2 regions of the Mesorhizobium sp. IMUNJ 23232 genome follow, and region 1 is predicted to be linked to the other one. Evidence: predicted binding sites of a transcription regulator. Region 1 holds the regulator's gene; the other holds the start of a gene.

Region 1 (6,018 bases):
GCATGAAATCCCCTCCCGTTGTTTGCCTGACAGAACAGTGGGAGGAGGTTTTCGTCAACGCCGTGGCGGTCTAACAGTTTGGACCAGCGCGTGCCACCCTCCGTCTGCCCGCAAGGCATCGGAGCGCGACGGCCGCAGCCGGGCAGGGAACGGTCCGGATGTGCCGGGACAGCCTTCTTAGCCGCCCAGACCCTCGAACAGCACCGTCGACAGATAGCGCTCTGCGAAGGACGGGATGATCACGACCAGATTCTTGCCGGCATTCTCCGGCCGCGAGCCGACGACGATGGCCGCCTGCAGCGCCGCGCCGGACGAAATGCCGACCGGCACGCCTTCCAGCCGCGCGACCAGCCGCGCATTGGCGATCGAATCCTCGTTCGAAACCTTGACGATCTCGTCATAGATCGTCGTGTCGAGAATTTTCGGCGCAAAACCGGCACCGATGCCCTGGATCTTGTGCGGGCCGGGCTGGCCGCCGGACAGCACCGGCGAGGCCTCCGGCTCGACCGCCACCACATGCAGCGACGGTTTTCGCTTCTTGATCACCTGGCCGACGCCGGTGATCGTGCCGCCGGTGCCGATGCCGGCGACAAAAATGTCGATGCCGCCCTGCGTGTCGTTCCATATCTCTTCCGCCGTCGTCTGCCGGTGGATTTCCGGATTGGCCGGGTTCTCGAACTGCTGCGGGATCACCGCGTCGGGCAGCGTGGTGGCAAGCTCGTCCGCCTTGGCGATCGCCCCCTTCATGCCCTTGGCGCCTTCGGTCAGCACCAGCTCGGCGCCGAGCAGGGCCAGCATTTTCCGCCGCTCCAGCGACATGGTCTCGGGCATGGTGAGGATCAGCTTGTAGCCCTTGGCCGCCGCCGCGAAGGCCAGCGCGATGCCGGTATTGCCCGAGGTCGGCTCGATCAGCGTCGTCTTGCCGGGCGTGATCCGCCCCTGCGCTTCCAGCGCCTCGATCATGGCGACGCCGATGCGGTCCTTGACGCTGGCGATCGGATTGAAGAATTCGAGTTTTGCCAACAGGTTGGCGACGATGCCCTTCTCCTTGGCGAACTTGTCGAGCCGGACCAGCGGTGTGTCGCCGATCGTCTCGGTGATGGAATGGTAGACGCGTCCGCGTCCGGGAACGTGCGTCGTGCTGACCGGCTTGTTCATCGTTTCGCTCCTCGATTGATTTTGGCGGGCAAGATAGCCGAGATTGGTAGAGGTGCCGAGCCCCGGAATCGGAACATTAAACCGGCTTTGGCAACTTCAACGCAAAGCTGTTTGGCGAGAGCGACGAAAGCAGGAACAAATGCTTTTCATGGTCATCGAACGCTTCGAAAACAACGACATGGTTCCGATCTACGAGCGCTTTCGCGAGAGCGGGCGCGGCCTTCCGGATGGGTTGGAATTCGTCGACAGTTGGGTCGAAGCCAATTTCGCGCGCTGTTTCCAGGTCATGCGGTGCGACGATCCGAAGCTGTTCCAGCAATGGATCCTGCACTGGCGGGGAACGGGTGTGACCATGGAGATCGTGCCGGTCGTCGCAAGCGCCGACACGCGATCGGTCGTCACGTCCTACATCGACGCAAAGTCGGCGCCGGCTTGAACCGCGCGTTACTGCCGCGACGCAATCGCCAGCGCCGCACCCGCCATGAAGGTGGCGGCCGTGCGGTTGAGCGCCCTCAGCGCGCGCGGCGTCTTCAGGAACCAGCGCGCCTTCGCCGCCAGCGCCAGGTAAGGCACCAGCACGATCAGCAGCACGACGACAGTGATTGCCGCCAGCACGCCGTAGTCGCGAAGCGTGATCGTCTGGAGATCGACCAGCGTCGGCACCAGCGCAAGGTAGAAGATCATCGTCTTGGGATTGCCCAGCGTCACCGTCAGGCCGGCGACGAAGCTAGATGCCAGCCCACCCTTGCCCTTGCGCGCCTCGACGCTTTCCGGCGTGATCCCGCTTCTCCAGAACGTCCAGGCAAGATACGCGAGATAAGCGACACCGAACCATTTGACCACGAGGAACAGCATGCCGAAGGTCTGCGCCACCAGCGCCAGGCCGAGCACTACCGCCGTCAGATAAGTCAGGTCGCCGACGATCAGCCCGAGCGACATGAACAGCGACGAGCGAAAACCCGAACCCAGCGCACGCGCCACCAGCGCCGTCACCCCCGGACCGGGAATGGCAGCGGCCAGCGCCAGCGCGCCGCTATAGGCAATGAAACCGGCAAGCGTCATGGCTGCTCTCCGAAACGGGACGCAGCTATTGCCACAAATCCGCTGTATGGAAAATAGCGCAGCGCGGAATTTCCATCCGGGCCAGTCAAGGCGATCTTCGCCGGAATATTGGCGCTACGCGCAGCGTTAGTCTCGATGAAGCCGGAAGATCCGGCACGCTTGGAACGGACATGTCGCGCAATCGCGAAAACACCTACGGCTACGTCGCGATCGCCCTGCACTGGACGATCGCGCTGCTGTTTCTAGGCCAGATCGCTTTCGGCTTCTCGATGGAGCAGGTCAAAAGCATGGCCCTGCAGTTCGAGATGATCCAGTGGCACAAATCCTTCGGTTTCCTGATCCTGGCACTGGCGCTGCTGCGCCTGCTGTGGCGGCTGGCGGCGAGAAAACCTGGGCCGGTCTCCACGATGTCCGGCCCGGAGCGGGTCGCCGCGGAGATCGTGCAATGGACGTTGCTCATCGCCACGCTCGTAGTGCCGCTGGCCGGTTGGGCGCTGGCGTCAACCTCGACGCTGGGCATACCGAGCTTCGCCTTCAACCTCGTGGTCGTGCCGCATCTGCCGATGGCGCCTTCCGACGAAGCGGAAGCGTTCTGGCGCGAGGCACACAAACTCCTGGCCTATGGCGCCGGCGCGCTGGCCGTCGGCCACGCGGCAGCGGCGCTGGCGCATCATTTTGTCCTGCGCGACGACGTGCTTGTCCGCATGCTGCCCGGCCGGGCGGCACGGCCGGCGACGCGTCGCGTCACTCTGGAGACCAACGACCATGTCTGATCATGTCCCCCTGCGGGCCCGCGCCGGCAAACTTGCCGGATGGGCTCTGGCCGCAGGCCTCTTGCTTGCCGTCACGCCTGCCTCCGCCGACACGCTGTCCGAAGCAGCCGGCAACTACCGCATCGATCCCTCCTCCAGGATCAACTTCAAGGTCGACCAGGTCGGCGGCGGCGGCATCAACGGCAGCTTCGGCTCCTACAGCGGCTCCTTCAAGATCGACGGCAACAACGTCGCGAAGTCGAATGTGACGATCACCCTGTTCTCCAAGAGCGTGAAGGCCGACCAAGCACGCATCACGGATTTCCTGCGCTCCGACGCGGTGTTCGACATCGCCAACTATCCCGAAATCACCTTCCGCTCGACCTCGGTCACCAGGACCGGCAACGACGAGGCTCGCATCGACGGCGTGCTGACGGCGCGCGGCAAATCGCGAAAAGCGCAGTTCGCGGCGACGGTCGGCAAGCGCAACGGCAAGGCCATCTCCTTCCGCGTCACCGGCTCGATCTACCGCTCGCCCTACGGCATGGATGTCGGCACGCCGATCTATTCCAACGTCGTGCAGTTCGACATGACGCTGAACGGCACGCGCAAGTAGCGGTGAACTTGGCGTCTGCCGAAACGCGGCGCCGGTCTCTCAGTACCCTGCCTGGTCGAGCATCTGCTCCAGTTCGACCAGGTCCTGCGGCAGCGGCATGCCCATTGCCCGTAGCTCGGAGAGCTTTTCGCGCACCTGCTCGTGCACCTCGTGCGCGTCTTCGGGCCGGCTGACCATCTCTTCCAGCAAAAGCGCAATCTGCGCCTTAATCTGTTCCAGAGCCATGACAGCCTCCCGCCTCGTCACTTCATATGAAGGAGCCTATACCGGATCGGACGGCCGGGCCACGCCTACATGCGACGACGCGCCTACCGCAGCATCCTCGAGATCAACTGCGCCGTATAATCCACCATCGGCACGATGCGGGCATAATTCAGCCGCGTCGGCCCGATGACGCCAAGCGCTCCCACAACGCGCGCATCCTTGTCGCGATAGGGCGCCACCACCAGCGACGAGCCGGAAAGCGAAAACAGCTTGTTCTCCGAGCCGATGAAGATGCGCACGCCGGACCCTGCCTCGGCAAGATCGAGAAGCTGGATCATGCCGTCCTGCGTCTCCATGTCCTCGAACAGGTGCCGCAGCAAATCCAGGTCGGCCTGAGCCGTCACATTCTCCAGCAGATTGGCGCGGCCGCGCACGATCAGGCGGGCCGGCAGGCCGCTTTCGGCGCCGGCCCACACCGCCAGCCCCTTTTCCACCAATTGCTGCGACAGCGTATCCAGCGCTGCCTTGGTCTCCTCTTGGACACGCGCGATCTCGGTGCGCGCCTCGGCCAGCGTGCGGCCGCGTATATGGGCGTTGAGAAAATTCGACGCCTCCTGCAATTGCGACGCGGTCACGCCCGCCGGCAGCTCGATCACGCGGTTCTCGACGTCGCCATTCTGCGACACCAGCACCGCCAGCGCCCGCTGCGGCTCCAACGGGATGAATTCGATATGCTTCAGCGGCACCTCGCTCTTGGCCGCCAGCACCAGCCCCGCGCCGCGCGAGGCGCCGGAAAGCAGTTGGCTGGCCTCCGTCAGCATCTGCTCGACCGACACCCCCTGCCCCGATGCCTTGATCTGCGTGTCGATCGAGCGGCGTTCCTCTTCCGTCAGGTCGCCGAGTTCGAGGAAAGCGTCGACGAAGAAGCGCAGCCCCCTTTGCGTCGGCAGCCGCCCGGCCGAGATATGCGGGGCATAGATCAGTCCAAGCTGCTCCAGGTCGCTCATGACGTTGCGCACGGTGGCCGGCGACAGCGTTGCCGGCAGCATGCGCGAGAGATTGCGCGACCCCACCGGCTCGCCGTCGAGCAGATAGGAATCGACGATGCGCCGGAAAATATCGCGCGAACGGGCATCGAGCGATTGCAGGGTTGGATCTTTGATCGGCGTGTTCATGTCCTTGTGAAAGATATAAACAGCGTGGCCCACCTGACAAGCGGAACCCGATGATCGAGACCGAACGCCTTATCCTCCGTCCCCATATCCTCAACGATTTTGACGAATTGCTGGCCGTCAGCAACGACGCCGAAGTGATGCAGTTCATCACCCATGGCGCGCATGCGACCCGACAGGACGTCTGGAACAAGCTTCTGCGCAACATCGGCCATTGGACGGCCCTCGGCCATGGCGTCTTCGCCGTCGTCGACAGGCAGACCGGCCGCTATGTCGGAGACACCGGCCTTGCCGACTTCCATCGAGATCTCGGCGACGACTTCGATCCTTTCCCGGAGGCTGCGTGGGTTTTCGCAGGCCACGGCCAGGGCAAAGGCTACGCCACCGAAGCGGCACACGCTGCCCATCGCTGGTTCGACGCCGAACGTGGCGCCCGGCGCACCGTCTGCATCATCGATCCGGACAATGCCGCGTCCATCGGCGTCGCGCGCAAGCTCGGCTACGGGCACTACGGCGAGATCGAATACAAGGGCGATCACGTGCTGAAATTCGAACGCCTGCCCTGACCGCTTTTCCTTTGCTCTGCCTTGCGCGCGGGTCTACAAGCCCGCCACGATTTGAACCCTAGGAGTATTGATGCGTCCCTCCAAGAGACAGCCCGACGAAATGCGCGCGATTTCTTTCGAGCGCAACGTCTCCAAACACGCGGAGGGCTCCTGCCTGGTGAAGTTCGGCGACACGCATGTGCTTTGCACCGCAAGCCTCGAGGAAAAGGTGCCGGGCTGGATGCGCAACACCGGCCGAGGTTGGGTGACGGCCGAATATGGCATGCTGCCCCGCGCCACCGGCGAACGCACCCGCCGCGAGGCCTCCACCGGCAAGCAGGGTGGGCGCACGCTGGAAATCCAGCGGCTGATCGGCCGCTCGCTGCGTGCCGTGGTCGATCTTCAGGCACTAGGCGAGATGCAGATCACGGTGGATTGTGACGTCATCCAGGCCGATGGCGGCACCCGCACCGCCTCCATTACCGGCGGCTGGGTGGCGCTGCACGACT
Region 2 (6,018 bases), on a different contig from region 1:
TGCGCGGCAAGCTTGAATTGAAGCAGGAGGATATGGGTGAAGTTTTGCTGAAGAACATCTCGCGGCCCGTTAGAGTCCTCCATATAGCGCAACAGGAACCGGGCTGGCGCCAATCGGCGGGACTCAAACTGCCCGACAAGCCGTCGATTGCAGTGCTGCCCTTCCAGAACATGAGCGGTGACGTGGAGCAGGAATACTTCGGTGATGGGATCGCTGAGGACATCATCACCGCCCTATCGCGGCTGCGGGGGTTCTTTGTGATCTCCCGCAACTCGAGCTTCGCCTACAAAGGCAAAGCAGTCGATATCCGCCAGGTGGCGCGCGATCTCGGGGTCCGCTACGTACTTGAGGGCAGTGTCCGTAGGTCGGGAGATCGGCTGCGAGTCACAAGTCAGCTGATCGACGCCTCAAGCGACGTGCATGTTTGGTCCGAGCGCTATGATCGTGACGTCTCGGACATATTCGCGGTTCAGGACGAGATTACGGAAAGCGTAGTGGGTTCGATCGAACCGCAACTGCACGCCGCAGAAAAATCGCGTTCCGAAGGAGGCGCGAATGTCGATGCGTGGGGCTACGTCATGCAAGCTATGCCGTATGTCTGGAGCTGGGCCGTTCAGGACAACCAGAGGAGCGTAGAACTTCTCAAGAAGACCCTTGAAGTCGATCCAAACTACGGGCGCGCAAGCAGCCTGCTCGCGTGGGCCTACGCTGCGCGCGCCCAGCTTGGCTGGTCTGATGCATCCGAAGAACTGGAAAAGGCGTTAGCGATGACGTGCAGAGCGATTGAACAGGATGTCGAAGATCCGTGGGCACACCTTTGCGCTGGCTACGTCCACATGGTTTCTCGCCGTTTCAAGCCCGCGGTGGAGGAGCTGAATCAGGCCTTGGAGCGAAATCCAAGCTTCGCGTTTCCCCACATGATTCTGGCTCGGCCTATGGCTATGCAGGGGAGTCCGATGAAGGTCTGAGGCAGGTCGCACTAGCCCAACGTCTCAGTCCCCGCGACTACAACCAGGCAGCAAATTATTCAACGATCGGTTTGTGCCACCTGATGGCCGAGCGATTTGACGAAGCAGAGGCTTTCCTGTGGCGCGCCGTCCAGCTTCGCCCGCATTTCGGCACTGCGTGGCGTTCGCTTACGGCGGCAGCTGGCCTTGCGGGCCATTTCGATGTGGCGGCGGACGCGCTGGCGCAGATCAAACAGTTGCAGCCGAACGTCTCGCTTGCGTGGATCGAAAAGTACCACCCGATCGTGCATAGCAAGCATCGGGCTATGTACATCGAAGGCTTGCGCCAAGCTGGGCTGGAATAGACCTGTTCGCGCTCCAGCTCCGTAAGTTCTGATTGGCCGCTTCGCGCCCTCCTTTCGGTCGTTCCCAAGTCTGGCTCAAGCCCCAAAAGCGGCCGATGCGGATAAAACAAAAGTCTCTGATGCTTATTTTCCGATCCGACACCCCATCACCCTATGGCGACGGTTTCGCATCGTGTGCGACATCACGTGAGTTGCCAGCCGTTGTCGTCAGTTGTTGCGCCGCCAAGAACATCAGGGTCGACGCTGCCGTGCGCCGGTTCCAACCCGCGGATTCGGCCATGTCGAGCAAGCTAATCATTAGCGGCTTCAATGCGCTGCGGCATTCGGATTCATGCCTAACGAAGTCCTTCGCGGGATGTGTCGGCGAAGGAACGGTTCCAATACCGTGTGGTGCGTTCATCCGCTTCCTCCTATCTCTTGAGATGCCCGCCCCTCACGGCCGAGGGGCGGGCAAGCTGGTCGATGATCAGAAGTCCATGCCGCCGCCAGGCATCGCCGGCGCTGCCGCTTCCTTCTTCGGCTTCTCGGCGACCATTGCCTCGGTGGTGACGAGCAGGCCGGCGACGGAAGCGGCGTCCTGCAACGCGGTGCGCACGACCTTGGCGGGGTCGATGACGCCTTGGCTGTAGAGATCACCGAACTCGTTGGTCTGGGCATTCCAGCCCCAGGCGAACTCAGTCTTCTCGCGCAGCTTCCCGACGATGATGGATCCTTCAGCCCCGGCGTTCTCGGCGATCTGGCGGGCCGGCGTCTCGATGGCCCGCCGCACGATCTCGACGCCGGTCCTCTGATCGTCATTGTCGGTCTGGACATTGTCCAAAGCCTTCGCAGCCCTCAGAAGGGCGACGCCGCCACCAGGAAGGATGCCTTCTTCGACTGCTGCGCGCGTGGCGTGCAGTGCGTCGTCGACGCGGTCCTTGCGCTCCTTGACCTCGACCTCGGTCGAGCCGCCGACACGGATCACCGCGACGCCGCCAGCCAATTTCGCCAACCGCTCCTGAAGTTTCTCGCGGTCGTAGTCGGAAGTGGTTTCCTCGATCTGCGCCTTGATCTGGGCGACACGGCCCTGGATCTCCTCCTTACGGCCGGCGCCCTCGACAATCGTGGTGTTCTCCTTCTCGATGACGACCTTCTTGGCCCGGCCAAGCATCTGCAGGGTGACGTTTTCCAGCTTGATGCCGAGATCCTCGCTGATTGCAGTGCCGCCGGTAAGGATGGCGATATCTTCCAGCATAGCCTTGCGGCGGTCGCCGAAACCCGGAGCCTTGACGGCAGCGACCTTGAGGCCGCCGCGCAGTTTGTTGACGACCAACGTGGCGAGAGCTTCGCCTTCGACATCCTCGGCAATGATCAACAGCGGTTTGCCGGATTGCACCACGGCTTCAAGGACGGGAAGCATGGCCTGCAGATTGCCGAGCTTCTTCTCGTGGATGAGCATGTACGGCTCTTCCAGTTCGACCCGCATCTTGTCCTGATTGGTGATGAAGTAGGGCGAGAGGTAGCCGCGATCGAACTGCATGCCTTCGACCACCTCCAGCTCGGTCTCGGCGGTCTTCGCTTCCTCCACCGTGATGACGCCCTCGTTGCCGACCTTTTCCATAGCCTCGGCAAGGAAGCGGCCGATTTCGGCGTCACCATTGGCCGAGATAGTGCCGACCTGCGCGATCTCGTTGTTATGCGTCACCTTGCGGGCATTGGCTTTCAGCTCGGTAACGACGGCATCCACAGCCTTGTCGATACCGCGCTTCAGGTCCATCGGGTTCATGCCGGAGGCGACAGCCTTGGCGCCCTCGCGCACAATCGCCTGGGCGAGCACAGTTGCCGTTGTCGTGCCGTCGCCAGCCAGGTCGTTGGTCTTCGAGGCGACCTCTCGCACCATCTGGGCGCCCATGTTCTCAAACTTGTCTTCCAGCTCGATCTCCTTGGCGACGGTGACGCCGTCCTTGGTGATGCGCGGGGCACCGAACGACTTGTCGATGACGACATTGCGGCCCTTGGGCCCAAGCGTCACCTTCACTGCATTGGCGAGGATATCCACTCCACGCAGCATCTTCTCGCGGGCCTCGGTGTGGAATTTGACTTCCTTGGCAGCCATTGGATCACTCCTTCAAATCTAGGCAGCTTTCGTTGACTGGTTGAGTTTTTCTCGGCCCGATCACGCGGCCTTTTTGAAAGCAACGCTCTGGTCGATCACGCCCATCACATCGCTTTCCTTCATGATGAGCAGATCCTCGCCGTCGAGCTTGATCTCGGTGCCGGACCATTTGCCGAACAAGATGCGGTCGCCGACCTTCACGTCGAGCTCGACGAGCTTTCCGCTTTCGTCACGCGCGCCAGGACCGACGGCGATCACCTCGCCTTCATGCGGCTTTTCCTTAGCAGTGTCGGGGATGATAATGCCGCCAGCCGTCTTCTCGTCGGCTTCGATGCGGCGGACTAGGACACGGTCGTGCAATGGACGGGACGCCATTTTCGTTCTCCTTCAAGGACAAACAGACTTTCAGATTCCTCTGCACCGGACCGGCAATATCGGGCCGATGCAAGGCGTGGCGACCCTTCATCAGGCATCGCGCGCCCATCGAGCTAATTTTGCCTTTTTGCGGTTTCAAGGGGTCGATCCAAAAATTTTAGCACTCGTCGTGTGAAAGTGCCAAAAGACTGTTATCATGCAGCTATTTCGTTTGACCTCAGGATTTCCCGCGTGAATTTTTTCGGCGATCCGACAAAATTATCCGAACCCGACACTGTCTTTGGGCAGCCGGACCCCGAATACAGCAAGGCGTCTTTTCTACAGACGGAGGACATCGATGAACCGACAGAAGCTCTCGCCGATCATTGCCTCTCTCGCCCCCAAAACATCCGACCTTTCGCTTGACCGGCTACTTGCGCCGGCGCGGTACTTCAAACATCCCATGGACGTGCTGAGTGAAGCCACGCTGGACCTGCAGGAAAAGCGCGCCATCCTGTCGTCCTGGGCTTCGGACGCCTGTGCCGTGGAATCGATACCGGCGTTGCGCCAGCCACCAGGCGAGCAGCCGGTCCCTTTCGACCAGATCATGGATGCGCTGCGTCAACTCGACATCGATGAATCAACGCGCCATGGCGGATCTGGCGAATTCCGCCACAGCTTCGACAGACTGGATGCCTGAAGTTCGCGAAAGGAGAACGCATGGTGACGACGGTCAGCTGGAAGTTCCGCCTGCAGTTCTCAACTTATGAAACTGGCAGCGACCGCTTCGAGCGTCCGTTCCATCCATCGGTGGCCGGGATCACTGTCGTTCCGCCGGTGCCAGTAGAGCCGTTCCTCGATGAACGGCATCTCGAAAGGCACGGGCAGCGCCCTCACATTGTAGCGGTCGCCCTGCATCGCAACCAGCAGCGATGGCAGGATCGTCGCAATATCAGTCCTGCCGACCGTATGCAAAGTGAGATGGAAATTCGGCAGCCACCCACATATGTGCGGTTGCTTAGGTTGCTGCCGCCAAAGTTGCTCGGCGACGCCAGCGATCACTCCGCCAAACCGAGTCTCGATATATCCCATCGCACATAGCTGGTCGGAGGTGATGGTCTTGGCGGTGTGCGCATTATCTTTGGAGATCGCCACAACGAACTTGTCGGTGAATAGTTTCTCCGACCGCATAAACTCGTCATAGGCCTGCATCTTGTCGAGCAGTCTGGCCGAGATTGTGATCATGAAGTCGATCTGACCATCGAGAATGCGGTCGGGGGTATCTGCCAACAACTCCTCGAACTGCACGCTGATCAGCGGAGCGACCTCCCGCAGCCGAGATATCAGATGCGTGGCCAGAAGCTCACAGCAATAGGTTGTCGCAGAAATCCGAAAAACACGTCGCGCCGCCGACGCATCAAAGCCGGTCGATTGATCATTAAGCTCGCTGACCTTGGAGAGAATAGTCTTGACAGGGTCGGCGAGAGCGCGGCCCCTTTCGGTCAACTCGAGATTGCGGCCGATTTGCTCTAGCAGCGGATCGGCGAAATGGTGGCGCAACTTCCGCAGCGCCGCGCTCATCCCGGGCTGAGAGATATGAATGCGCTCCGCGGCGCGGGTGACATTCCTTTCAGTGAGAAGCGCATCGAGCGCAACCAGAAGATTGAGATCGAGCCCTCGAAGATGCATCCGCTCCCCCAATATGCGCCCATAAGAGCGAGGGTTTCGGGTTTTTAGGTCCTTTCGAGATCTAAGGCAAATAAGCCACCGGGTTAGCACCGCGCCGGCCTCGTTTTGTAGCGATATAGCCTGCTCGCCTTCTAGGTTGGCAGCGGGAGAACGGCGATGAACTTGAATAACGCATGCGACGCACGTGCACGAAAAGATTTGGGCGCTTGAGAACGACGATCTCTCAATTCAAACAGTGAGCCCTGTCTGCCGACATCCTGGGGGCGTTGGCGAATGACAAATGGACTCGGCGCCCTCGCGGCAAGGGCTGATGATCAAATCACCCTGCGAGGAATATCTGAACTGAATTGCTGGTATTTGAACAAACGATTTCCGCGCCGACGATCCGTCTCCTATCTAGCTGGCAGACAATTGTAGGAGACTCGACATGGTTACCCAGACGGTCGAACACCAACCCACCCCGTCCGCCTCAGGCTGGCTCAAGCGTTATTATTTCACCCGGTTCGCCTTCTCGGCAGTCTGGGTCCTGATCGCCATTTCAGTCGCCAGGAGCAATCCATCGCTCGCT

What was found. Region 1 encodes HrcA, which represses chaperone genes, less so after heat shock. Its sites were predicted from a motif close to GTTAGCACTCNCNNNNNGNGAGTGCTAAC; they were not measured.
Region 2: the regulator HrcA is predicted to act here: its motif matches at 3,939-3,967, upstream of ACH196_RS32365 (co-chaperone GroES).

What each region holds. Positions count from the first base shown of each region.
Region 1 covers NZ_JBIRCY010000002.1:48,468-54,485, forward strand. The annotation lists gene ACH196_RS02085 (glutathione S-transferase family protein) at 1-4, opposite strand, end outside; gene cysK (cysteine synthase A) at 178-1,158, opposite strand; gene ACH196_RS02095 (DUF3303 domain-containing protein) at 1,298-1,594, shown strand; gene ACH196_RS02100 (LysE family translocator) at 1,603-2,220, opposite strand; gene ACH196_RS02105 (cytochrome b) at 2,391-2,993, shown strand; gene ACH196_RS02110 (YceI family protein) at 2,986-3,588, shown strand; gene ACH196_RS02115 (hypothetical protein) at 3,628-3,813, opposite strand; gene hrcA (heat-inducible transcriptional repressor HrcA) at 3,897-4,967, opposite strand; gene ACH196_RS02125 (GNAT family N-acetyltransferase) at 5,018-5,530, shown strand; gene rph (ribonuclease PH) at 5,601-6,018, shown strand, end outside.
Region 2 covers NZ_JBIRCY010000070.1:23,486-29,503, forward strand. The annotation lists gene ACH196_RS32345 (adenylate/guanylate cyclase domain-containing protein) at 1-968, shown strand, start outside; gene ACH196_RS32350 (hypothetical protein) at 1,052-1,312, shown strand; gene ACH196_RS32355 (hypothetical protein) at 1,464-1,712, opposite strand; gene groL (chaperonin GroEL) at 1,779-3,407, opposite strand; gene ACH196_RS32365 (co-chaperone GroES) at 3,468-3,782, opposite strand; gene ACH196_RS32370 (hypothetical protein) at 4,120-4,461, shown strand; gene ACH196_RS32375 (LysR substrate-binding domain-containing protein) at 4,521-5,450, opposite strand; gene ACH196_RS32380 (DUF308 domain-containing protein) at 5,878-6,018, shown strand, end outside.